3 regions of the Streptomyces sp. NPDC047974 genome follow, and region 3 is predicted to be linked to each of the others. Evidence: riboswitches for the same ligand, from Rfam matches in the RefSeq annotation. Region 3 holds a riboswitch; each other region holds the start of a gene.

Region 1 (7,704 bases), on a different contig from region 3:
ATCATGGCGACGCCCTTGTGCAGACCGAGGCCGGCCACGGCGCCCTTGTTGGCGTGGCTGTACTCCTTCTGCGGGAAGCCGCGCATGCCGGACACGACGTTGTCGCCGAGGATCTTGGCCTGGCGCAGGGCGTGCTGGGCGTTCGGCGGGCACCAGGCGTTCGGGTTGCCGGCGCGGCGGCCGACCATGTCCGGGACCTGGGCGTTGTCGCCCGCGGCCCAGACGTAGTCCATGCCGTTGACCTGGAGCTTCTCGTTGCAGTCCACGTGGCCGCGGGGGCCGAGCGGCAGGCCGAAGCGGGCGAGCGCCGGGTTGGGCTTGACGCCGGCGGTCCACACGATGGTGTTGGAGTCGACCTCGAGGCCGTTCTTGAGCACGACGTGGCCGTCCACGCAGGAGTCCATGGAGGTCTCCAGGTAGATCTCGATGCCGCGGCTCTCCAGGTGCTCCTTGCCGTACTGGCCGAGCTTCGGGCCCACCTCGGGGAGGATCTTGTCCGCGGCGTCGACCAGGACGAAGCGCATGTCCTCGCGCGACACGTTCTGGTAGTACTTCGCGGCGTCGCGGGCCATGTCCTCGACCTCGCCGATCGTCTCGGCGCCGGCGAAGCCACCGCCGACGAAGACGAAGGTCAGGGCCTTGCGGCGGACCTCCTCGTCGGTGGTCGAGTCGGCCTTGTCCAGCTGCTCGAGGACGTGGTTGCGCAGGCCGATGGCCTCCTCGATGCCCTTCATGCCGATGCCCTGCTCGGCGAGGCCGGGGATCGGGAAGGTGCGGGAGACGGCACCCATCGAGATGACCAGGTAGTCGAACGGCAGCTCGTACGCCTCGCCGACGAGCGGCGCGATCGTGGCGACCTTGCGGTCCTGGTCGATGGTGGTGACCCGGCCGGTGAGCACCTCGGCTCCGCGCACGACGCGTCGCAGCGGGACGACGACGTGGCGCGGCGAGATGCTGCCGGCGGCGGCTTCGGGGAGGAAGGGCTGATAGGTCATGTACGACCGGGGGTCGACGACCGTGACGGTCGCCTCGGCGTAACGCATCTTCTTGAGGATGCGCCGCGCGGCGTACAGGCCAACGTACCCGCCGCCTACGATGAGGATCCTGGGACGCTCCGTGGTGCTCATGCCATCGAGTATCCACCCACTCGGGGGGGTCACCTCGTGCGCCCCTTCACAAGCTTCCGAGGGCACTCTGCTACACTCCGCCGCCCACGTGATCCAGGTCATGGTCGTGCAAAGGAACCGGAATGCACTGGTGAACGTTGTTCACCCCTACTGAACTGGCCTGGAGAGCGCCCGTTAACGCTGAACCAGCAGGTGCGTTCACACGATGGAAACTTCGAGCGAAGTGGCCTCCGCGCCTGCGAAAGGGCCCTGAGGGCCCCCTCGGAGGGTCCGAAGACCTCCCCTAGGTGCCATCAGGGCCCTTTTCCTTGTGAAGAACTTCACGAAGCTTTTCCGACGGGCTGTCGCCGGAGCCTCGATAGCTGCCCGCTATGCCACGGATAGGGCGATCCCATCGAGGATGTCGTGCTCGCTGACCACGACCTCGGTGGCTCCGACCCGCTCGACGATCTCCTGGAGGACGAGCGCGCCGGCCACGATGACGTCCACCCGGCCGGGGTGGATGACGGGGAGCGCGGCCCGCTCGTCGTGGGTGGAGGCGAGCAGCATGGCGGTGACCTCGGCGACCCGGGCGGCGGAGATCCGGGAGTGGTGGATCTTCTCGGAGTCGTACTCCGGCAGCCCGAGCGCGAGGGCGGCGACCGTGGTGACGGAGCCGGCCAGGCCGACGAGGGTGGCGGCCGAGGCGATCGGCACGGTCTCGGCGGCGAGGTCGAGGGCGGCGCGGACGTCGGCGCGGATCGCCTCGGCCTCCTCGGCGGTCACCGGGTCGTGGCGGACGTGCCGCTCGGTGAGCCGGACGCAGCCGATGTCGACGGAGCGGGCGGCCTCGACCTCCCGCGTGCCGACGACGAACTCGGTGGAGCCGCCGCCGATGTCCACGACCAGGCGGCGGTCGTCGCCGGGCAGCGAGCCGGTGGCGCCGGTGAAGGAGAAGGCGGCCTCCTGGTCGCCGGAGATGACCTCGGGCTCGACGCCCAGGATCGCCACGACCCCGTCGACGAAGTCCTGCCGGTTCTCGGCGTCGCGGGAGGCGGAGGTGGCGACGAAGCGGATCTTCTCGGCGCCCAGCTCCTTGATGACCGTCGCGTACGCGCGGCAGGCGGCGAAGGTCCGCTCCAGGGCCTCGGGGGCGAGCCGGCCGGTCTTGTCGACGCCCTGGCCGAGCCGGACGATCGTCATCCGCCGGTCCAGCTCGACGAGCGCGCCGGTGTCCGGGTGGACGTCGGCGACGAGGAGGCGGATGGAGTTGGTGCCGCAGTCGATTCCGGCGACCCGGGTCACTTGACGGACTCCTTGTCGTCCGCGCACGGATTCACGCACGGGCCCTTGGCCCACCACTCGGGGAGCATCGCGAGGGCCTCGTCGCCGAAGGGGTTCACGCCGGGGCCCGCTACGAGGGAGTGGCCGACGAGCACGTGCAGGCACTTCACGCGGTCGGGCATGCCGCCGGCGCTGGGGAAGCCCTCCAGGACCTCGATGGCGTCGCGGCGGGCGATGTAGTCCTCGTGCGCGGCGCGGTAGGCGGCGGCGAGCTCGGGGTCGGTGGCGAGCCGGGCCTGCATCTCCTTCATGACCCCGTTGGCCTCCAGGGTGCCGATGGCCGAGGCCGCCCGGGGGCAGGTGAGGTAGTACGTGGTCGGGAAGGGGGTGCCGTCGGGCAGCCGGGGCGCGGTCTCGACGACGTCCGGGTTGCCGCAGGGGCAGCGGTGGGCGATGGCGCGCAGTCCGCGCGGCGGGCGTCCGAGCTGGGCTTCGAAGGCGGCGACGTCCGCCTCGGTGGGCTCGGTGCGTTCGGTCTGCGGAGGAGGCGTGTCCATGTCTCGGATCCTGGGTCGGTTCAGTTGCGGTCGGCGTCGTCGACGCCGTCCCAGAGGTTGTCGTACCAGGGCCGGTCGGCCGTGCCCTGGTCGGCGCGGGGGCGGTCGGCCGCCCCGGGTTCGTTCACGGTGAAGCCGGTCTCGCCGGGGAGCACGTAGTGGAGGTGCTCGCGGGCGAGGCGGCGGACGTAGGCCGGGTCCTGGAGGCGGGCCTTCTCGTCCCGCAGCTCCTCGACCCGCTGGGCCGCCTCGGCGGCCCTGCGCTCCTGTTCCTCGATCTCGCCCTGCTGGGAGACGTAGCTCCTTATCGGGTAGGCGAGGGCGACGACGAGGGAGCAGACCACGAGGGCCAGGAAGGCGGCGCGGCCGGTGAGCCGGGAGCGCCGGGCCTGGCGGCGGGTCTGGGAGCGGTAGACGCGGGCCGCGGTCTGCTCGCCGAGCAGCCTGATCCGGGTCGCGGTGGAGAACCGGTCCCCGTTCTTCACGGCCATGCCGTCTCCCCTCCCCTGATCGCGCGTACGTCCCCGCACACGGTACGGGACCGTGTGCGGGGACGTACGTAACTACAGGTGCCGGGCAGGTCAGCCCTTGAAGCGCGGGAAGGCGCTGCGGCCGGCGTAGACGGCGGCGTCGTCGAGGATCTCCTCGATGCGCAGCAGCTGGTTGTACTTGGCGACGCGCTCGGAGCGGGCCGGGGCGCCGGTCTTGATCTGGCCGCAGTTGGTGGCGACGGCGAGGTCGGCGATGGTGACGTCCTCGGTCTCGCCGGAGCGGTGGGACATCATGCACTTGAAGCCGTTGCGCTGGGCGAGCTCGACGGCGTCGAGGGTCTCGGTCAGCGAGCCGATCTGGTTGACCTTCACCAGGAGGGCGTTGGCGGACTTCTCCTCGATGCCGCGGGCGAGGCGCTCGGGGTTGGTGACGAAGAGGTCGTCGCCGACGAGCTGGACCTTGTCGCCGAGCTTCTCGGTGATGACGTTCCAGCCGGCCCAGTCGTCCTCGAACAGCGGGTCCTCGATGGAGACGAGCGGGTACGCGGAGACGAGCTCCTCGTAGTACTCCGTCATCTCGGCGGCGGAGCGCTCCTTGCCCTCGAAGAGGTACTTGCCGTCCTTGTAGAACTCGGAGGCGGCGACGTCCAGGGCGAGGGCGACGTCCTTGCCGGGCACGTAGCCGGCCTGCTTGATGGCCTCCAGGATGAGGTCGAGCGCCTCACGGTTGGAGCCGAGGTTCGGGGCGAAGCCGCCCTCGTCGCCGAGGCCGGTGGAGAGGCCCTTGGTCTTCAGGACGGACTTGAGGGTGTGGTAGACCTCGGTGCCCCAGCGCAGGGCCTCGGAGAAGGACTCCGCGCCGATCGGGGCGATCATGAACTCCTGGATGTCGACGTTGGAGTCGGCGTGCGACCCACCGTTGAGGATGTTCATCATCGGAACGGGCAGCAGGTGCGCGTTCGGGCCGCCGAGGTAGCGGAAGAGCGGGAGGTCGCTGGCCTCGGAGGCGGCGTGCGCGACGGCGAGGGAGACGCCGAGGATGGCGTTGGCGCCGAGCGACGACTTGTCCGGGGTGGCGTCCAGGTCGAACATGGCCTGGTCGATCAGGCGCTGCTCGGTGGCGTCGTAGCCGACGAGCTCCGGGCCGATCTGCTCGATGACGGCGAGGACGGCCTTCTCGACACCCTTGCCGAGGTAGCGGTTCTGGTCACCGTCGCGGAGCTCCAGGGCCTCGAACGCACCGGTGGAGGCACCGGACGGCACGGCAGCACGGCCGGTGCTGCCGTCGTCGAGGCCGACCTCGACCTCGACCGTGGGGTTGCCTCGGGAGTCCAGGATTTCCCGGGCTACGACGACGTCGATGGACGGCACGAGCATCTCCTTCTGGGATGTGACGCTAGGTGTGACGCATGGGTCGCAAGGTCTCGTTCGCCTTGCGACAAGAGCCTAACCGGCTCCGGCGCTCCGGCCAGCCGACCGCCCGTCCCCTGGGACGAAAAAGGGCCCAAGAGCATCCAGTAGGGGACGAAAGACCCGGAACCTACTGGACGGTAACGGCAGAACCCCGGTCCCGAGCCACGGGGGAAGAGGGCTCGGGACCGGGGTGGTCACCGCGGGAGGGCCGTCGGGCGCCGGTGAGCCGCCGGACTCACCGGTGCCCCGGGGTTCACTTCAGGTGGAGCTGCTGGCCCGGGTAGATCAGGTCGGCGTTCTCGACGACGTCCTCGTTGAGCTCGAAGAGCTTCGCCCAGCCGCCCTCGACGCCCTGCGCCTGGGCGATCTTGCTGAGGGTGTCGCCGGCCACGACCTTGTACTCGCCGTCGCCCTTCTTGACCTTCTTGCCGGTCGGGGTGGTGACGGTCTTCTTGGCGGCGGCCTGCGGGGCGGCCTGGGCCTTCGGGGCCTGGCGCTGCTCGCTGCGGTTGGCGGGCTGCTCGGCGGTGCGCTTCGGGGCGCTCTGCCGGGTGCTCTGCTTCGGGGCGCTCTGCTGCGGGGCGGCGGCCTCGGCGGCGCCACCGTCGTAGGAGGCGGAGGAGAGGCCCACGCCACAGCTCGGCCAGGCGCCCTTGCCCTGGCCCGCGAGGACCTTCTCGGCGACGGCGATCTGCTGCGACTTGCTGGCCTGGTTGGCGGTGGGGGCGTAGGCGGTGCCGCCGTACGCGGCCCAGGTGGAGGCCGAGAACTGGAGGCCGCCGTAGTAGCCGTTGCCGGTGTTGATCGACCAGTTGCCGCCGGACTCGCACTGGGCGACGCGGTCCCACTCGGAGGCGGTGGCGGCCGAAGCGGTGCCGGCGGCCATCAGCGGGGCGGCGACGGCCGCGCCGGTGACGCCGACGAGGGCGACGACGCGGGTGGCCTTGGAGGGACGACGACGCTTGCCCGTGCCGGAGAACAGCATGGAGTTTCCTCTTCACCGACGCCTGTGAGGTGAGCTGTCGGGTTCGGGCTTGAAGAGTTCGCCCGGCCGCACGTCCTTGCGTGCGGCTTCACCCCTAGCCGGTCGTTCCGTCCGTCTGACTCGACGGCCGGGACCGGCACGAACCTTGGGTCCCCCACTCCTGCCTACGGCGCTTTCGCGACGACATTCCCGGCGGCCGACGGCAGGACTCGGCGTTTCGGTCGACGGGGCCCGCGGTGGCGAGCGGTGACGACCGTAGACACACAGGTGCTCGAAGTTCAAAGAGGCTTACGTCGGACAAAACGCCCCTACTTGCACTCCGTCAGACCTCGTTTGCGCAGGTGAGGCCTGACGGAAGCAAACTTTGCGGACGTGACACGCCAGTTGGGACGAAGAGACCCATGTCTCACTTTCCCAAAATCGGACATACGCCCCTGAAACGGCCTCACTTCTCCGCGGAGGCGTCCTTCAGTTCAAGGCTCTGACCAGGGAGGATGAGGTCCGGATCGGCCCCGACCGTCTGGCGGTTGGCGTCATAGAGGGCGTCCCAGCCGCCGACGAGATCGTTCTCCTGAGCAATCTCCGACAGGCTGTCACCCGGCCGCACGGTGTACGCGTCGCTTGCGTCCGAGTTGACGGGGGTTGAGGTGAGCTTGTCCGCAGCTGCGGCATGACGCCCGGATTCCTGCTCAGTGTCCGTTACGTCGCTTTCCTCCGGGGCGGCCTCGCCCCGGTGCTTGCCCGTGCCCTGCGTCGCCGACGGCGCGTCAGCCTCGCCCTCCGTGCCCGGGGTCACCGGCGTGGTGGGCGCCAGGGGGGTCTCCGGGGCGCCCGGGGTCACACCCGGGGTACCGGGCGTCTCCGGCGCGCCCGGCGTGCCCGTGGAGGCGTCCGGGGCCGTCGGCGCGGTGTCGGCGGGCGTCTCCGGGGCGGCGCTCGCGGGCGGCGCCGTGACCGCGCCGGTGGCGGGCGGGGTCGCGGGCACGGCGGGCGTCGCCGGCGTGGCGGGGGTGGCCGGCGTCGCCGGGGCGGTGGCGCCCTTCCCGGCCTCCGGGGCCTTCTCCGTCGCCTCCGCCGTGGCCTCCGTCTCCTCCGCCTCGGCGGGCGGGGTGGAGACGGTCGCGCTGCCGGTCCGGTTGGACTCGGGCGCCACGCCGCCCTCGTCCTCCTCCTGGACGGCGGGGCCCGGCTGCACGCCCGTGGGCCTGCCGTCGTTCTTCAGGCCCGCGATGGGGGCACAGGTGTCCCAGGCGGTGCTGCCGGCGGAGAGCGCCGCGTCGGCGACGGCGATCTGCTGGGCGCGGCTGGCGAGATCGGGGCTGGGCGCGTACGCGAGGCCGCCGTGCCGCTCCCACGTCTCCTGCGTCATCTGGAGGCCGCCGTAGGCGTCGTTGCCGAAGTTGGCGCTCCACTGGCCGCCGGACTCGCAGGCGGCGACCCGGTCCCAGGTGGACGCGTCGGCGGCGGAGGCGGAGCCGGCCGCGAGCAGCGGCAGCGCCAGCGCGGATCCGGTCACTCCTGCGGTGACGACGATCGCGGGAGCCTGACGGGGTCGACGGTGTCGTCCGTTTCCGGAAAGCATGTCGGGGCCTTTCGCGTGACGGCGGTGACGGCGGGTACGCCTGGGACGGCCGGGATGGGGCCGAACGTTGGCGCGAAGGTAGCCGCATTCGAACGTCCGTCACAAGTCGATGGCTTCGCGATCACGCGAAGATCACATTTCTGACACACCGTCACGTGCCGTGCGGGGGTGCGGAAGGGGTGAACTCGACCGGAAGCGTGCGCAATCCCCTCATGATGAGCCCGCCGCGCCACCGCAGTTCGTCCGGATCGACCCCAAGTCGCAGGTCCGGAAGGCGGGTCAGCAG
Region 2 (7,704 bases), on a different contig from region 3:
CCCCGTCGAGTTCGGCCTCCGCGTCCGCGCCGAGCGCGGGGTTGACCGCGTACACCTGCCCGGTGAAGCCGCCCGCGAGCACGTTGCGCAGCACGGTCCTGCCGACCCCGCCGGGGGTCCGGCCGGCGCCGACGACGGCGACCGACCGGGGGGCGAGGAGCCGCTGGACGGAGCGGGCCTCGGCGCGCTGTTCGCGGGCGCGCTGGACGGCGAGGGAGCGGTCGGTCGGTTCGAGGTCGAGGTGGAGGCGGACGGAGCCGTCCTCGAAGCTGCGCTTCTGGGTGTAGCCGGCGTCCGTGAACACCTTGATCATCTTGGTGTTGGCGGGGAGCACCTCGGCGGCGAAGCGGCGGATGCCGCGCTCGCGGGCGACGGCCGCGATGTGTTCGAGGAGGGCGGAGGCGACGCCGCGGCCCTGGTGGGCGTCCTGGACGAGGAAGGCGACCTCGGCCTCGTCGGCGGGGAAGGAGGCGGGGCGGCCGAGGTCGTTGATCCGGTCGTAGCGGACGGTGGCGATGAACTCGCCGCCGACGGTGGCGGCGAGGCCGACCCGGTCGACGAAGTCGTGGTGGGTGAAGCGGTGGACGTCCTTGGCGGAGAGCCGGGGGTAGGGGGCGAAGAAGCGGTAGTACTTCGACTCGTCCGAGACCTGCTCGTAGAAGCTGACGAGCCGGTCGGCGTCGTCGGCGGTGATGGGTCGGATGCGCGCGGTGCCGCCGTCCCTGAGCACGACGTCGGCCTCCCAGTGGTCGGGGTAGGCGTGCCCCTCCGGCTCCGGGCGGCCGGCCGCCGCCCCGCCCGCGACCCCGGCCTCGGTACCGCCTCCGGCCCCGCCCGGTCCGTCCGTCTGCTCCGACGCGCTGCGCATGGGCAAAGCCTACGGCCGGGGTCCGGCACCGGCACCGTCCGCGCGCCCACTCCCTGGCGGTACACGGCTCGCGCGGCCTCCCGGCCCCGTGCAAGGTAGGAGGGCCGAACGTCGCACGGATGCGGGACCTCGGTCGGCAGGAGCACGCCGCAACCCGTGAGAGACTGGTCTAGACAACCGCTGAAGACCTGAAGGGCAACACCATGGCTGAGCGCCGCGTCAACGTCGGCTGGGCCGAGGGCCTGCACGCCCGCCCCGCCTCCATCTTCGTCCGTGCCGCCACGGCCTCCGGTGTCCCCGTGACCATCGCCAAGGCCGACGGCAACCCGGTCAACGCGGCGTCGATGCTCGCGGTCCTCGGCCTGGGCGCGCAGGGCGGCGAGGAGATCGTGCTCGCCTCGGAGGCCGAGGGTGCGGAGGCCGCGCTCGAGCGCCTCGCCAAGCTCGTCGCCGAGGGCCTCGACGAGCTCCCCGAGACGGTCTGACCCGGCGGGTCGATCCACAGCTCTCCCCGACGGCCGTGTCCCCGGAATTTTCCGGCGGATGCGGCCGTCCGGCATTTCCGGGGTCGGGGAATTAGCTATTCGGAGAGTTTCCGGGCAGCCCGAAAGAGGCCCTGGAATTGCTATTCTTTGTATACGGCGTCCGTGTTAATTCCGGACGCTCGCCGTGTTGACGGCATGTTGCGAAACCCTCACACGGCCCCGCTCGGGCCTTTTCAGCCGGTGCAGCGGAAGCGTGTGCTCGGCGTGCTGCGCGGTGAGTGCGCGGGCCCGTTCGGCGTCCCCGCGGGCGATGGCGTCGACGATCGCCCCGTGTTCGGCCCAGGCCTCGACGGGCCGGTCCGGCTGGTCCACCACGTACATCCAGGCGATCTTGTGGCGCAGCTGGGTGAGGAGCGCGGCGAGCGCCGGGGAGCCCGAGGCCTGGGCGAGCGTCTCGTGGAACCAGCCGCCGAGCGCCCGCAGGTCCTCGCCCTGCCCCCGGCGGGCCCGCTCCTGCCCCAGCCTGACCAGGCCCCGCAGCACCTTGAGGTGGGCGTCGGTGCGCCGCTGGGCGGCCCGGGCCGCCCCGAGCGGTTCGAGCAGCGCCCTGACGTCGAGGAGGTCGGCGGCCTCCTGGTCGGTGGGCTCGGCGACATGGGCGCCCGCGTGCCGGCGGCTGACGACGAAGCCCTCGGACTCCAGGGTGCGCAGCGCCTCGCGGACCGGGACGCGGGAGACGCCGTAACGGCGGGCGAGCTGTTCCTCGGTCAGCCGGCTGCCGCGCTCGAAGATCCCCGAGACGATGTCGTCCCGGATCGCCGTGCATACCGATTGCGCGGGAACCCGCATGTCCGACCTCCGTATTCGCTCCGCGCGCACCGAATTCGAGCAGCGCCGTTCACGCGACTCTATTGCAGGGCGCGGGAAATTCCGATGCCCCCTCGGAATTCGTCCGGTTCGCGGTGGAATCCCTCCGGATCCGGAGCACCGCACCCGCTCGCCGGGGCGCGAAAAGGCCCCGGCTCGTGGGAGCCGGGGCCTTTCGGTGCAGCGGGGGCGCGGGACGTCAGAGGCTGACGCCGCGGGCGCGGAGGTACGCGACGGGGTTGATGTCGGAGCCGTACTCGGCGGTGGTCCGGGCCTCGAAGTGGAGGTGCGGGCCGGTGGAGTTGCCGGTCGAGCCGGAGACGCCTATCTGCTGGCCGGGCTCGACGCTCTGGCCGACATAGACGCCGATGGACGACAGGTGGCCGTACTGGGTGTACGTGCCGTCGTTCATCCGGATCACGATGTTGTTGCCGTACGCGCCGCCCCAGCCGGCCTCGACGACGGTGCCGGAGCCGACGGAGACGACCGAGCTGCCGTAGGAGGCGTGGAAGTCGACGCCGGAGTGGCTGCCGGAGGACCAGAGCGAGCCGCCGGTCTTGTAGCCGGTGGAGACGTACGAGCCGGCGACCGGGAGGTTGAAGGAGGCGAGCCGGCGGCGCTCGGCCTCACGGGCGGCGCGCTCCTTGGCCTCGCGGATCTCCTGGGCGCGGGCCTCGGCCTTGCGCTTCGCCTCGGCGCGCGCCTTGGCCCGGGCCTCGGCCTCGGTGGCCTCCCGCTCCTGGGCGGCGGCCTGCGCGTTGACCTGGTCGGCGATGGACTCGTCGGCGATCACCCGGGTGAGGCCGGTGTCCTCGGGGGAACGGTCGTCCGTGTCGGCGGCGAGCGCCGGGGAGGCCAGGGTGCCGACGACGCCGGTGGTCGCGAGGGCGGCCACGCCGGCGATGCCGGCGCTGCGGCGAGCCAGTCGGCTCGCACCACGATGCTTCCCGGTGGCACGGGTGAACGCCAAGACGGTTCCTTTCCTTCCTTCTCGCCTACCGGGTTAGCTGACGGGTTCGGAGCAGGAAGGTCTCCTACGGACCCCTCCGCGTGGCGAAGGCGTCCGATTCACCCCAGGGACTGCGTGGGTCCCCGGCTCCCCAGGCTCGCGCCTGACGGGGACTCGGCGATGTCTGTCCGGTTGCCGCGGGTGCGGCGCGTGCGTCGGGTCGGACAGACGGATCGACGCTAGGCCGGACGGATGTCGATCGCCAAACAGACACGCTCATTTGTAAGACATGCCACAGGGCATACGATCATCTTTGACGCCGTAACGGACAAAGCGGAGGTCTCCGGCGCTTCTACGCACCGGAGACCTCCGCCCGGGGTTGACGACCGGTCAACTCACCGTGGGCCTACTCACCCGGAGTCAACTCACCATGGGTCGGCTCACCCCGAGGTCGGCTCCCCACGAGGTCGGCTCCCCACGAGGTCGGCTCACCACGAGGTCGGCTCACCCCGGGATCAGCTCACCACCGTCACCTCGCCGATGCCGAGGGCCCGCACGGGCTCCTCGATCTGCGACGCGTCGCCCACCAGGACCGTGACGAGCCGGTCCACCGGGAAGGCGCTGACGACGGCGGCCGTGGCCTCGACCGTGCCGGTCTCGGCGAGCCGCGCGTACAGCCGGGCCTGGTAGTCGTCCGGGAGGTGCTGCTCGACCTGGTCGGAGAGGGTCGCGGCGACCGACGCGGCCGTCTCGTACTTGAGCGGGGCCACGCCCACCAGGTTCTGCACCGCCACGTCCCGCTCGGCGTCGGTCAGACCGCCCTCCGCCAGGGTGCGGAGCACCTGCCACAGGTCGCCGAGGGCCGGACCGGTGTTGGGGGTGTCGACCGAGCCGCTGATCGCGAGCATCGAGGCGCCGTGCCCCTCGCCGTCCGAGCGGAGCACCTGCCCGAAGGCGCGCACGCCGTACGTGTACCCCTTCTCCTCGCGCAGGACGGCGTCCAGACGGGACGTCAGGGTGCCGCCGAGGCAGTAGACGCCGAGGACCTGCGCGGCCCACACGGAGTCGTGGCGGTCCGGGCCGATCCGGCCGATCAGCAGCTGGGTCTGGACCGCCCCGGGGCGGTCGACGATGACGACCCGTCCGGTGTCGTCGGCGGTGATCGGCGCCATCGGGCGCGGCGCGGCCGGCTTGCCGCTCCAGCCGCCCAGGGTCTCGGCGAGCACCTTGTCGAGGTCGACGCCGGTGAGGTCGCCGACGACGACCGCGGTGGCGGCGGCGGGCCGCAGGTGCGCGTCGTAGAAGGCGCGGACGGCGGCGGCGTCGATGGCCTTCACCGTCTCCTCGGTGCCCTGGCGGGGCCGGGACATCCGGGTCGCGGCCGGGAAGAGCTCCTTGTAGAGCTGCTTCGCGGCACGGCGGCTCGGGTTGGCCGCCTCGTGCGGGATCTCGTCGAGCCGGTTGTCCACCAGGCGCTTGACCTCGTCCGGGTCGAAGGCCGGGGAGATCAGCGCCTCGGCGACCAGCCCGAGCGCCTTGGGGAGCCGGGAGACCGGGACCTCCAGGGAGACCCGGACGCCGGGGTGGTCCGCGTGGGCGTCGAGCGTGGCGCCGCAGCGCTCCAGCTCGGCCGCGAACTCCTCGGCGGCCCGCTCGGTGGTCCCCTCGGAGAGGGCGCGCGCCATGATCGTGGCGACGCCGTCGAGGCCCTCGGGCTCGGCGTCCAGCGGCGCGTCGAGGAAGATCTCGACGGCCACGACCTGCTGGCCGGGGCGGTGGCAGCGGAGCACCGTCAGGCCGTTGTCGAGCGCGCCGCGCTCGGGGGCCGGGAAGGCCCACGGCCTGGCCGTGCCGGCCTTCGGCTGCGGGTGGAACTCCATGCTCGTCAGGGACGTGGCGGCGTCGGTCACCGGTCCGCTCCTTCCTCGTCGTCGCCGTCGGCGCTGTCGGCGCTGTCGTCGGTGGACACCGGCTCGTAGACCAGCACCGCGCGGTTGTCGGGGCGCAGCCGGGCCGCGGCCACCTCGCGCACCTCGTCGGCGGTGACGGCGAGGACGCGGTCGACCGCGGTCAGGGCGAGCTGCGGGTCGCCGAACAGCACGGCGAAGCGGCACAGTTCGTCGGCGCGGCCGGCCACCGTGCCGAGCCGGTCGAGCCATTCGCGCTCCAGCTGGGCCTGGGCGCGCTCCATCTCCTCGGCGGTCGGGCCCTCGGCCGCGAAGCGGGCGAGCTCCTCGTCGACGGCCGCCTCGATGGCGGGGACCTCGACGCCGCCGGAGGTCTTGACGTCCAGCCAGCCGAGCGAGGGGGCGCCGGCGAGCCGCAGCAGGCCGAAGCCGGCGGCGACCGCGGTGCGGTCGCGGCGGACCAGGCGGTTGTGCAGCCGGGAGGACTCGCCGCCGCCGAGCACGGTGAGGGCGAGGTCGGCCGCGTCGCACGCGCGCGTGCCGTCCTCCGGCAGCCGGTAGGCGGCCATCAGGGCGCGGGCCGGGACGTCCTCGACGACGACCTCGCGCAGCTGCCCGCCCATGACGTCCGGCAGGGCGCCGTCGCGCGGGGCGGGCTTGCCGTCGTGGCCGGGGATGGAGCCGAAGTACTTCTCGACCCAGGCGAGCGTCTGCTCCGGGTCGATGTCGCCGACCACCGACAGGACCGCGTTGTTGGGCGCGTAGTACGTGCGGAAGAAGGTCCGCGCGTCCTCCAGGGTGGCCGCGTCCAGGTCCGCCATCGAACCGATGGGGGTGTGGTGGTACGGGTGGCCCTCCGGGTACGCGAGCGCGGTGAGCCGCTCGAAGGCGGTGCCGTACGGCACGTTGTCGTACCGCTGGCGGCGCTCGTTCTTCACGACGTCGCGCTGGTTCTCCATCGACTCGTCGTCGAGGGCGGCGAGCAGCGAGCCCATCCGGTCCGCCTCCAGCCAGAGCGCGAGCTCCAGCTGGTGGGTGGGCATCGTCTCGAAGTAGTTGGTGCGCTCGAAGCTGGTCGTGCCGTTGAGCGAGCCGCCGGCGCCCTGGACGAGTTCGAAGTGGCCGTTGCCGTGCACCTGCTTCGAGCCCTGGAACATCAGGTGCTCGAAGAGGTGGGCGAGGCCCGTGCGGCCCTCGACCTCGTGGCGCGAACCGACGTCGTACCAGAGACAGACCGCGGCGACCGGGGTCAGGTGGTCCTCGGAGAGGACCACCCGCAGGCCGTTCGCCAGGCGGTGCTCGGTCGCTGTCAGGCCGCCGGAGCCGGCCTCGGCCGTGGCCGTGTGACCCATGGGCATGTACATCCCTTCGATCGCGATCTGGAAAAGTCCTGCCACTGTATGCAAGCGCGCCGACACCTGGCGAAGTTCCCGGAGTCCTCCGATGTCCCTCGTCCGGGTCGCGGTCCGCGTTGTCGGTGGCACGGTCCACAATGGTCCGCGTCAGATCAAGCTTTGTCGGAGAAGGAGCCGCAGCCGCGATGGCCCGCCGCAGCACGAAGACACCGCCGCCGGACGACGCGTACGAGGAGAGGATCCTCGACATCGACGTCGTCGACGAGATGCAGGGCTCCTTCCTCGAGTACGCCTACTCGGTCATCTACTCGCGCGCCCTGCCCGACGCCCGCGACGGCATGAAGCCGGTCCAGCGGCGCATCGTCTACCAGATGAACGAGATGGGCCTGCGCCCCGACCGCGGGTTCGTCAAGTGCGCCCGCGTGGTCGGCGAGGTGATGGGCAAGCTGCACCCGCACGGCGACGCCTCGATCTACGACGCCATGGTGCGCATGGCGCAGCCCTTCTCCATGCGCGTGCCGCTGGTCGACGGCCACGGCAACTTCGGCTCGCTGGGCAACGACGACCCGCCGGCCGCCATGCGGTACACCGAGTCGCGGATGGCCCCGGCCGCCCTGCTGATGACCGAGTCCATCGACGAGGACACGGTCGACTTCGCGCCCAACTACGACGGCCAGGAGCGGGAGCCGGTCGCGCTCCCCGCCGCGTATCCGAACCTGCTGGTGAACGGCGCCTCGGGCATCGCGGTCGGCATGGCCACCAACATGCCTCCGCACAACCTCGGCGAGGTCGTCGCGGCCGCCCGCCACCTGATCCGCTACCCGAACGCGGACCTGGACGCGCTGATGCGCTTCGTCCCCGGCCCCGACCTGCCGACCGGCGGCCGGATCGTCGGCCTGAACGGCATCCGGGACGCGTACGAGACGGGCCGCGGCACCTTCAAGATCCGCGCCACCACCTCGGTGGAGACGGTGACGGCCCGCCGCAAGGGCATCGTCGTCACCGAACTGCCCTTCACGGTCGGCCCCGAGAAGGTCATCTCCAAGATCAAGGACCTGGTCGGCTCGAAGAAGCTCCAGGGCATCGCCGACGTCAAGGACCTCACCGACCGGGCGCACGGCCTGCGCCTGGTCATCGAGATCAAGAACGGCTTCGTGCCCGAGGCCGTCCTGGAGCAGCTCTACAAGCTGACGCCGATGGAGGAGTCCTTCGGCATCAACAACGTGGCCCTGGTGGACGGTCAGCCGCTCACCCTGGGCCTGAAGGAGCTCCT
Region 3 (7,704 bases):
CGGGCAGTTCTACCGGGAGTTCGACCAGACGCCGGACGCGGAGGTGGTGGCCTGCCTCGACCGGAGCCGGGCGGCGCGCGGTCCGTCCGTCGGCCACACGGCGGTACGCGTCCCAGGCGCGCCCGAGCTTCCGGGCGAGCTCGCGATGCCCGACGGGGCAGCGGGCCTGGTCCTCTTCGCCCACGGCAGCGGCAGTGGCCGGCACAGCCCGCGGAACCGCGCGGTGGCCGCCGCACTGAACCGGGCGGGGCTCGCCACTCTCCTCTTCGACCTGCTCACGGAGGCCGAGGCGACCGACCGCGCGCGGATCTTCGACACCCCGCTGCTCGCCGGACGGCTCGGCCGGGCCGCCGCCTGGACGGCCGGGCGGCCGGGCACCGGGGGTCTGCCGCGCGGCTACTTCGGGGCGAGCACCGGGGCGGCGGCCGCGCTGTGGGCGGCGGCGGAAGCGGGCGACGACGTGGCCGCCGTGGTGTCCCGGGGCGGCCGGCCCGACCTGGCGGGGGAGCGGCTCGCCGGGGTGCGGGCCCCCACGCTGCTGATCGTCGGCGGTGCCGACGGCCTCGTCGTCGACCTCAACCGGCGGGCCGGGGAAATGCTGCGCTGCGAGAGCCGCCTGGAGGTCGTGCCGGGCGCCGGTCACCTCTTCGAGGAGCCGGGGGCCCTGGAGGAGGTGGCGGCGCTGGCGACGGAGTGGTTCACCGGCCACTTCGCGGCGGCCGTGAACGGGTCGGGTCAGTAGGCGCCGTTGACGTTGTCGATGGAGCCGTACCGGTCGGCCGCGTAGTTGCAGGCGGCGGTGATGTTCGCGACGGGGTCGTACGGGTCGAGCGAGGTGCCCGGCACGTGGTAGGCGGCGAAGGTCGGGTCGATGACCTGGAGCAGGCCCTTGGAGGGGGTGCCCTTCGCGGCGTTGGAGTCCCAGAGGTTGACGGCGCGGGGGTTGCCGGAGGACTCGCGCAGCACGTTGCGGAGGATGCCGTCGTACGAGCCGGGGATGCCGTACCGGGCCATGACGTCGAGCGACTCGCGGATCCAGCCGTCGAGGTTGTCGGCGTACCGGACGGCGGCGGGCGCGGCCTTCGCGGCGGCCGGCTGGGCCTGGACGGCCGGGACCGCGGCACGGGCGGAGGAACGGCTCGCCCGTTCGGCGGAACCGGTGGAGGCGGACTCGGCGGGCTTCGCGGCCGGCTTGGCACCGGTCTTCGCGGGGGTCTTCGCGGCGGCCGGCGCGGCGGGCTTCGCGGAATCCCGACGAATCGTCAGTTCGAGGCCCGGGTGAATGAGTGACGGATTGTCACCCACGGCTTCCTTGTTCGCCTGGTAAAGCGACTTCCAGCCGCCCTGAATTCCCTTTCGGTGGGCGATCAGGGAAAGGGAGTCGCCCTTCACGACGGTGTACGCGCGGGTGGCGGCGGGGGCGGCGGGGGCCTTCGCGGGCGCGGCGGCCCGGACGGCCGGGGCGGCCACGGCGGCGGTCGGTGCCGCCGACTGCGCGACGGGCTCGGCGCCGGCCGTGGCGGGCACGACCAAGGGCAGGGCGAGGGCCACGCCGCCGGTGCCGGCGAAGGCGAGACCTCGGGAGACGGGGCGGCGTCGGGGGCGGCGGTGCTTGCCGTGAGCGGGCATGACGGTTTCCTCTCCGGCGCCTGCGAGGTGAGCTGTCGGGTTCGGACTGGAGCTGTCCGGCCGTGCGTACACGGCTTCACCCCGAGCCGCTCCGGACGACCGGACCGGCGGTGTGGTGGGTCCCCCGCTCCTGCCGTCGGGTGAAATGGGAGGTCTTTCGGGCGGTGGCAGGATTAGGCGTCCGTCCGAATGGAGGTGACCGTAGGCGAGGAATACGGAGGGGAACAAGACGCGAATGCACCGGAAAAGGGAAACCGAAGATCGAACGCGTGGAATTCAAGATCTACCGTTTCGGCGACCGTTCCGGAATCCCTTGTCCCGCATGGGTGGCGAGGGGCGGGGAGCCGTCCGCGGAGCGCGGGGAGTGAGTCGCGTCACGGGGTGTGCAATGTCCGAATAAGGCGACTGGCACCTTTAGGGGAATTGTGCGGCGACTTGGGGGTGGAACGGGTGAGGCGTAACGCGCAAATCGGGCATATGTGGCTAATGATGTGGGAATGTCATCCCTCGCCCTGCTGATCGACGCCGACGCCCTCGATCCCGACGCCCTCGACACCCTCGACTCTCTCGGGACCCTCGACGCCCTCGACCGCGAGGCGGCCCGCCTCTGCGAGAGCGCCGCTCCCGAGGCCTGGCGGGCCCTTCTCTCCGTCCCCGTGGACCGACTGGTCGCCGACGCCCTGGGCGCGCTCGACGCGCTGCCCCCGTCGCCGCCCGCCGAGCGCCCCCTGCCGGGCCGCATCGGCGCCGCCCTCCCCGACCGGCTGCACGTCTGGCGCAGGATCGGCCGGGCCGACGTGCGCCCCTCCGTCCACCTGGCGTACGCGCGCCGGGTGCTGACCGAGTGGGGCTGGCAGAACACCCCGTACAAGCTGCGCGACGCGCGCGGTGCCCGCTGTCTCTGCGGCGCCCTGCTCGCCGCCCACCGGCTCGGCCACGGCAGCGCGGCCACCATGAACGAGTCCGGCGCATGGATCATGACCGAGCTGCGGTCCCGGGGCTGGCACGGGCTGATCGGCCCCTGGAACCGCGCGCCGGGCCGCACCGCCGAGGACGCGCTCGCGCTCCTCGACGCCACGATCCGGCGCGCGGCCCTGGCCGGGAGGTGAGGGCCCGCCGGGCCGTCAGCCCGTGACGCTCGGCGCGCCCGTCTCGATGTGACCGGTGTAGCGGCGCGACCAGGTGCCGTCGATGTCGGCCAGGATCGTGAAGTCGTACCAGCCGTCCGCGTACGCCACGGCGTTGAAGAAGTCCTCCCGCGAGGAGTTCGCCGCGACCGTGTACGTCCACGGGCCGTCCGTCCGGTAGGCGTGGGAGCGGACGGTGAAGGTGACCGGGCCGCCGGAGGCGTTGGTCATCCGGAACCAGACCGCCGTCTTGCCGGTGCCCGGTTCCGTGGCGTACCGCGCCGCCACCTCGATCGCCTTGCCCGCCTTCGAGGCGTCGCCGATGAAGCGGCGCAGGAAGCGGTTCGGGCCCATCATCGAGATGTCGTACTTCCCCGAGCCGGAGCCGAGCCCGATGTTGAAGTAGTCGGTGGCCGTGGTGCCCGGGTCGACCGTGTACTGCCAGGCGGCTGTGTCGCGGTGCTGGTGCGGGTGGATCGAGAAGTGGGCGGCGCGGCGTGCCTGCGGGCCCTGGTTGGTCATGGAGAACCAGGCGAGGATCTTGCCGGCGGCGCCGAACTCGAAGCGGTCCAGGTTGCCGTTCGGCTGGTAGGGGAGCGCCCGCGCGGGCCGGGTCCCGGGCTCCTGGGCGGGCAGGGCGTTGTTCTGCGGCGCGGGGTTGGGCAGCGGGGCGCAGGTGTCCATGCCGATGACCTTCGCCGTCGACGGCAGGCCGGCGGGGACCCCGTACACCGGGCGGGCGAAGTCGAAGACGCCGGTCAGGTCGCCGGTGACCTTCCGGCGCCAGGCGCTGATGTTCGGGCAGGCCGCCGGAGTGCCGAGGGCGGCGGTCCAGGTCTCCAGGAAGCGCAGCACGGAGGTGTGGTCGAAGACCTCGGAGCTGACCCAGCCGCCCCGCGTCCACGGCGACATGACCAGCATCGGGACCCGGAAGCCGAGTCCGATCGGGACGCCGTCGAGGTACTCGCCGGGGGTCCCGGGCGGGGCGACCGGCGGCGGCACGTGGTCGAAGAAGCCGTCGTTCTCGTCGTAGTTGAGGATCATCACCGTGGAGTCGAAGACCTCGGGGTTCGCCGTCAGGGCGCGGTAGACGAGGTCGACGAAGTGGGCGCCGTCGCCCGGCGGCGCGTACGGGTGCTCGGAGAACGCCTCGTTGGCCACCACCCACGACACCTGCGGCAGCGTGCCGGCGACGACGTCCGCGCGGATGGCGGCGGCGATGTCGTCCGGCGTCGAGCCGGTGACCTTCGGGACCGAGGCCATGCCCCGGTCGTACAGCGGGTCGCCGGGCCGGGCGTCGGTGAACCTCTTGAAGTACGCGAGCCCGTTGTCGCCGTAGTTGTCCTGGGCGTTCTGGTAGACCCTCCAGCTCACCCCGGCCCGCTGCAGCGCCTCCGCGTACGTCTCCCAGGTCAGCCCCGACTCCTCGCCGCCGTCCTTGCTGGAGCCGTCGATCCGCCCGCTCCACAGGAAGGTGCGGTTCGGGCCCGTGGCGCTGAGCGCGGAGCAGAAGTAGGCGTCGCAGACCGTGTAGTGGTCGGCGAGGGCGTGGTGGAAGGGGAGGGACGTGCGGTCCAGGTGGCCGAGGGTGCGGGTGTTGCCGACGCCGGTCACCCAGTTGTCGAGCCGGCCCTTGTTCCAGGCGGCGTGCTGCGAGGTCCAGTTGTGCGGCAGGTCGCCGTTGCACTGGGCGAGGGTCTCGCCGTCGACGCCGCCGGCCGGCGGGGTGTCGGCGAGCTTCCACGGGAACTGCCTGCCTCCCCAGTCGGGCTGCTGGAAGGTGCTCCAGCCGCCGGGGATGTTGCCCGCGGCCCGGTCGCCGAAGCCGCGGACCCCGCGGAGCGTGCCGAAGTAGTGGTCGAAGCTGCGGTTCTCCTGCATGAGGATCACGACGTGCCGGACGTCGGCGAGGGTGCCGGTCGCGGTCCGCGCGGCGTCCGAGGCCGTCGTGGCGTCCGAGGCCGTCGCGGTGGGCAGCGCGGCCCCGGTGACGAGTCCGGCGCCGAGTCCCGCGCCGATCCCGACGAACCCCCTGCGGCTGATGGGAAGCATGCCCGCCCCTCCTGTCACGGTGTGCCCTGGCGGCACGTCGGGGACATGATGGGGGAGCGCTCCTCAAAGGTGTACACCCGTGCGGTAAGGGCTTGGTGAACGGCCGGGTCGGACCTGTTCATCGTGGTCGGACCGGTGAGGGATTGGTATGAGGTCCGACCAATGGGGTGTCGGACCGCCCCGCTCCGTGCGGTGACGAGGGCCCGTCAGACCGTGTGGACGCGGACGCCGGCCTCCGTGAGCCGGTCCGCCGTCCCGGCGTCGATCCCGCCGTCGGTCACCAGCAGGTCGACCCGGTCCAGGCCGCAGATGCGGGCGAAGGCGCGCCGCCCCGGCTTCGACGCGTCGGTCACCACCACGACCCGGCTCGCGCGCTCCGCGAAGAGCCGGCTGATGCTCGCCTCCTCCTCCTGGTGGGCCATCGCCCCGAGTTCCGGGTCGATCCCGTCCACGCCGAGCACCACCGTGTCGAGGACGACCTCGCCCAGCACCCCGGCGGCGAGCGGGCCCACCAGTTCGTACGTCTGGGGGCGCACCACCCCGCCGGTCGTCACGATCTTGATCTGCGGGCGCACCGCCAGCTCGGCGGCGATGTTCAGGGCGTTGGTGACCACCGTCAGGGCGGGGCCCGAGGCGCCGGCCGGGGTTCCGGTCTCGGCGCGCTCGCCCGCGAAGCGCAGCGCGAGCGCCCGCGCGACCTCGGTGGTCGTCGTCCCGCCGTTCAGGCCGACGACCTCGCCGGGGCCGATCAGCTCGGCCGCGGCCGCGGCGATCCGGGCCTTCTCGGCGGCGTGCCGGCCCGACTTGTAGCGCAGCGGCAGCTCGTACGAGACGCCGTGCGCGACCGCACCGCCGCGCGTGCGGACGAGGAGGCGCTGCTCGGCCAGTTCGTCGAGGTCGCGGCGGATCGTGGCGGCGGAGACGTCCAGGGTGGCCGCCGCCTCCTCGACCTCCACCTTGCCGGCGGACGCCAGGAGCTCCAGGAGCGTGTTCCACCGCTCGTGCTTGGACATGCCGGACCGATCCTCCCGTGGGTACGGCTCCGATCCTACGTCGCCCGGGTGTCGGGATCTGGCAAGTGAATGAGCGAATCTGCTTGAATAGGGGCGTTCCGAGCATCTTCACGCGTCGACTCTGTCGCTTCCGTGCAAGGAGTGCACATGACCCCCTCCCGTACCACTGCCGAGATCGCCACCCAGCCCGAGGTCTGGCGCGAAGCCGTCCGCACGCTGCCGCGGCACGTGGACGCCCTGCCCCGGCGCGGCGAGCGCGTGGCCGTGATCGGCTGCGGCACCTCCTGGTTCATGGCGCAGGCCTACGCCGACCTGCGCGAGGCCGGCGGCCACGGCGAGACCGACGCCTTCGCCGCCTCCCGCTTCCCCTTCGACCGCCGCTACGACCGGGTCGTCGCCCTCACCCGCTCCGGCACCACCAGCGAGGTGCTCGCCGTCCTCGCCCGGATCTCCGGCACCGTCGCCACCGGGGCGATCACCGCCGACCCGGCCACCCCCGTGATGGAGCTGGCCGACGCCGTCGCCGTCCTCGACTTCGCCGAGGAGGAGTCGGTCGTCCAGACCCGTTTCGCCACCACCGCGCTCGCCCTCCTCCGCGCCCACCTGGAGGCCGAGGGCGCGCTGCCCGAGGGCGTCGCCCCCCTCGCCCGGGCGGCCGAGGACGCCGAACTCGCCCTGGTCAGGCCGCTGGAGGAGGCGGTCCGCGAGGCCGGGCAGTTCACCTTCCTCGGCACCGGCTGGACCTACGGCCTCGCCCAGGAGGCCGGACTCAAGATGCGGGAGGCGGCCGGCGCGTGGACGGAGGCGTACCCGGCGATGGAGTACCGCCACGGGCCCATCAGCATCACCGGTCCCGGGCGCGTCGCCTGGAGCTTCGGGCCGCTGCCCGGGGGCCTCGCCGAGGAGATCCGCGCGGTCGGCGGCACCCTCGTGGCCGGCGGCCTCGACCCGCTCGCCGAACTGGTCCTCGCGCAGCGCCTCGCCGTCGCGGTCGCCGAGGCCCGCGGCCTCGACCCCGACCGGCCGCGCAACCTCACCCGTTCCGTCGTCCTCGCGGACACCGGCGTCTGAACAGCCCCGCCCGCCCGTACCCACCCCTTCGTCCCCGGAGCAGGACCATGCCACTGACCCCGACCCACGAGATCGTCCGGCGGGCGTACGCCGACGGCGTCGGCGTGGGCGCCTTCAACGTCCTCCAGCTGGAGCACGCCGAGGCCATCGTCACCGGTGCCGAGCGGGCCGACCGGCCCGTCGTCCTCCAGATCAGCGAGAACACCGTCCGCTACCACGGCGGCCTCGAACCCGTCGCGCTCGCCTCGCTCGCGCTGGCCCGCGCCGCCAAGACGCCCGTCGCCGTCCACCTGGACCACGCGGAGAACCCGGACCTCGTGCGCGAGGCCGTGGAGCTCGGCCTCGGCTCCGTCATGTTCGACGCCGCGCGGCTGCCGTACGAGGAGAACGTGGCCACCACCCGGGAGGTCGTCGACCACTGCCACCGCCACGGCGTCTGGGTCGAGGGGGAGCTCGGCGAGGTCGGCGGCAAGGGCGACGCCCACGACCCCGGCGTCCGCACCGACCCCGGCGAGGCCCGCGCCTTCATCGCCGCGACCGGCGTCGACGCGCTCGCCGTCGCCGTCGGCAGCGTCCACCAGATGGTCACCCGGGACGCCGTCCTCGACCTGGACCTCGTCGCCCGGCTCCGGGCCGCCGTCGACGTCCCCCTCGTCCTGCACGGCTCGTCGGGTGTCCCCGACCCGCTGCTCGCGCGGGCCGTGGCCGCCGGCATGACGAAGGTGAACGTCTCCACCCACCTCAACAAGGCCTTCACCGGCGCCGTCCGCGACCACCTCGCCGCCCACCCGGCCGACGTGGACCCGCGCCGC

What was found. A riboswitch is a leader RNA that binds a small molecule or an ion and turns the genes downstream of it on or off. The one in region 3 is predicted to bind cyclic di-AMP.
Region 1: another riboswitch for cyclic di-AMP. It lies ahead of AB0E19_RS32360 (transglycosylase family protein); the one in region 3 lies ahead of AB0E19_RS02270 (LysM peptidoglycan-binding domain-containing protein).
Region 2: another riboswitch for cyclic di-AMP. It lies ahead of AB0E19_RS31145 (M23 family metallopeptidase); the one in region 3 lies ahead of AB0E19_RS02270 (LysM peptidoglycan-binding domain-containing protein).

The regions. Positions count from the first base shown of each region.
Region 1 covers NZ_JBEZNU010000033.1:11,244-18,947, reverse strand. Annotated here, with positions in the region: gene AB0E19_RS32385 (NAD(P)/FAD-dependent oxidoreductase) at 1-1,127, opposite strand, end outside; gene AB0E19_RS32380 (Ppx/GppA phosphatase family protein) at 1,497-2,411, opposite strand; gene AB0E19_RS32375 (DUF501 domain-containing protein) at 2,408-2,947, opposite strand; gene AB0E19_RS32370 (septum formation initiator family protein) at 2,968-3,438, opposite strand; gene eno (phosphopyruvate hydratase) at 3,529-4,815, opposite strand; gene AB0E19_RS32360 (transglycosylase family protein) at 5,105-5,836, opposite strand; cyclic di-AMP (ydaO/yuaA leader) riboswitch at 5,841-6,018, opposite strand; gene AB0E19_RS32355 (transglycosylase family protein) at 6,282-7,352, opposite strand; gene AB0E19_RS32350 (cytochrome P450) at 7,570-7,704, opposite strand, start outside.
Region 2 covers NZ_JBEZNU010000029.1:50,267-57,970, reverse strand. Annotated here, with positions in the region: gene AB0E19_RS31160 (GNAT family N-acetyltransferase) at 1-868, opposite strand, end outside; gene AB0E19_RS31155 (HPr family phosphocarrier protein) at 1,072-1,353, shown strand; gene AB0E19_RS31150 (GntR family transcriptional regulator) at 1,519-2,202, opposite strand; gene AB0E19_RS31145 (M23 family metallopeptidase) at 2,420-3,190, opposite strand; cyclic di-AMP (ydaO/yuaA leader) riboswitch at 3,198-3,359, opposite strand; gene AB0E19_RS31140 (pitrilysin family protein) at 3,685-5,049, opposite strand; gene AB0E19_RS31135 (pitrilysin family protein) at 5,076-6,428, opposite strand; gene AB0E19_RS31130 (DNA topoisomerase IV subunit A) at 6,617-7,704, shown strand, end outside.
Region 3 covers NZ_JBEZNU010000001.1:509,867-517,570, reverse strand. Annotated here, with positions in the region: gene AB0E19_RS02275 (phosphoribosyltransferase family protein) at 1-742, shown strand, start outside; gene AB0E19_RS02270 (LysM peptidoglycan-binding domain-containing protein) at 736-1,629, opposite strand; cyclic di-AMP (ydaO/yuaA leader) riboswitch at 1,634-1,819, opposite strand; gene AB0E19_RS02265 (hypothetical protein) at 2,127-2,738, shown strand; gene AB0E19_RS02260 (phosphocholine-specific phospholipase C) at 2,754-4,808, opposite strand; gene AB0E19_RS02255 (DeoR/GlpR family DNA-binding transcription regulator) at 5,015-5,821, opposite strand; gene AB0E19_RS02250 (sugar isomerase) at 5,969-6,892, shown strand; gene AB0E19_RS02245 (class II fructose-bisphosphate aldolase) at 6,940-7,704, shown strand, end outside.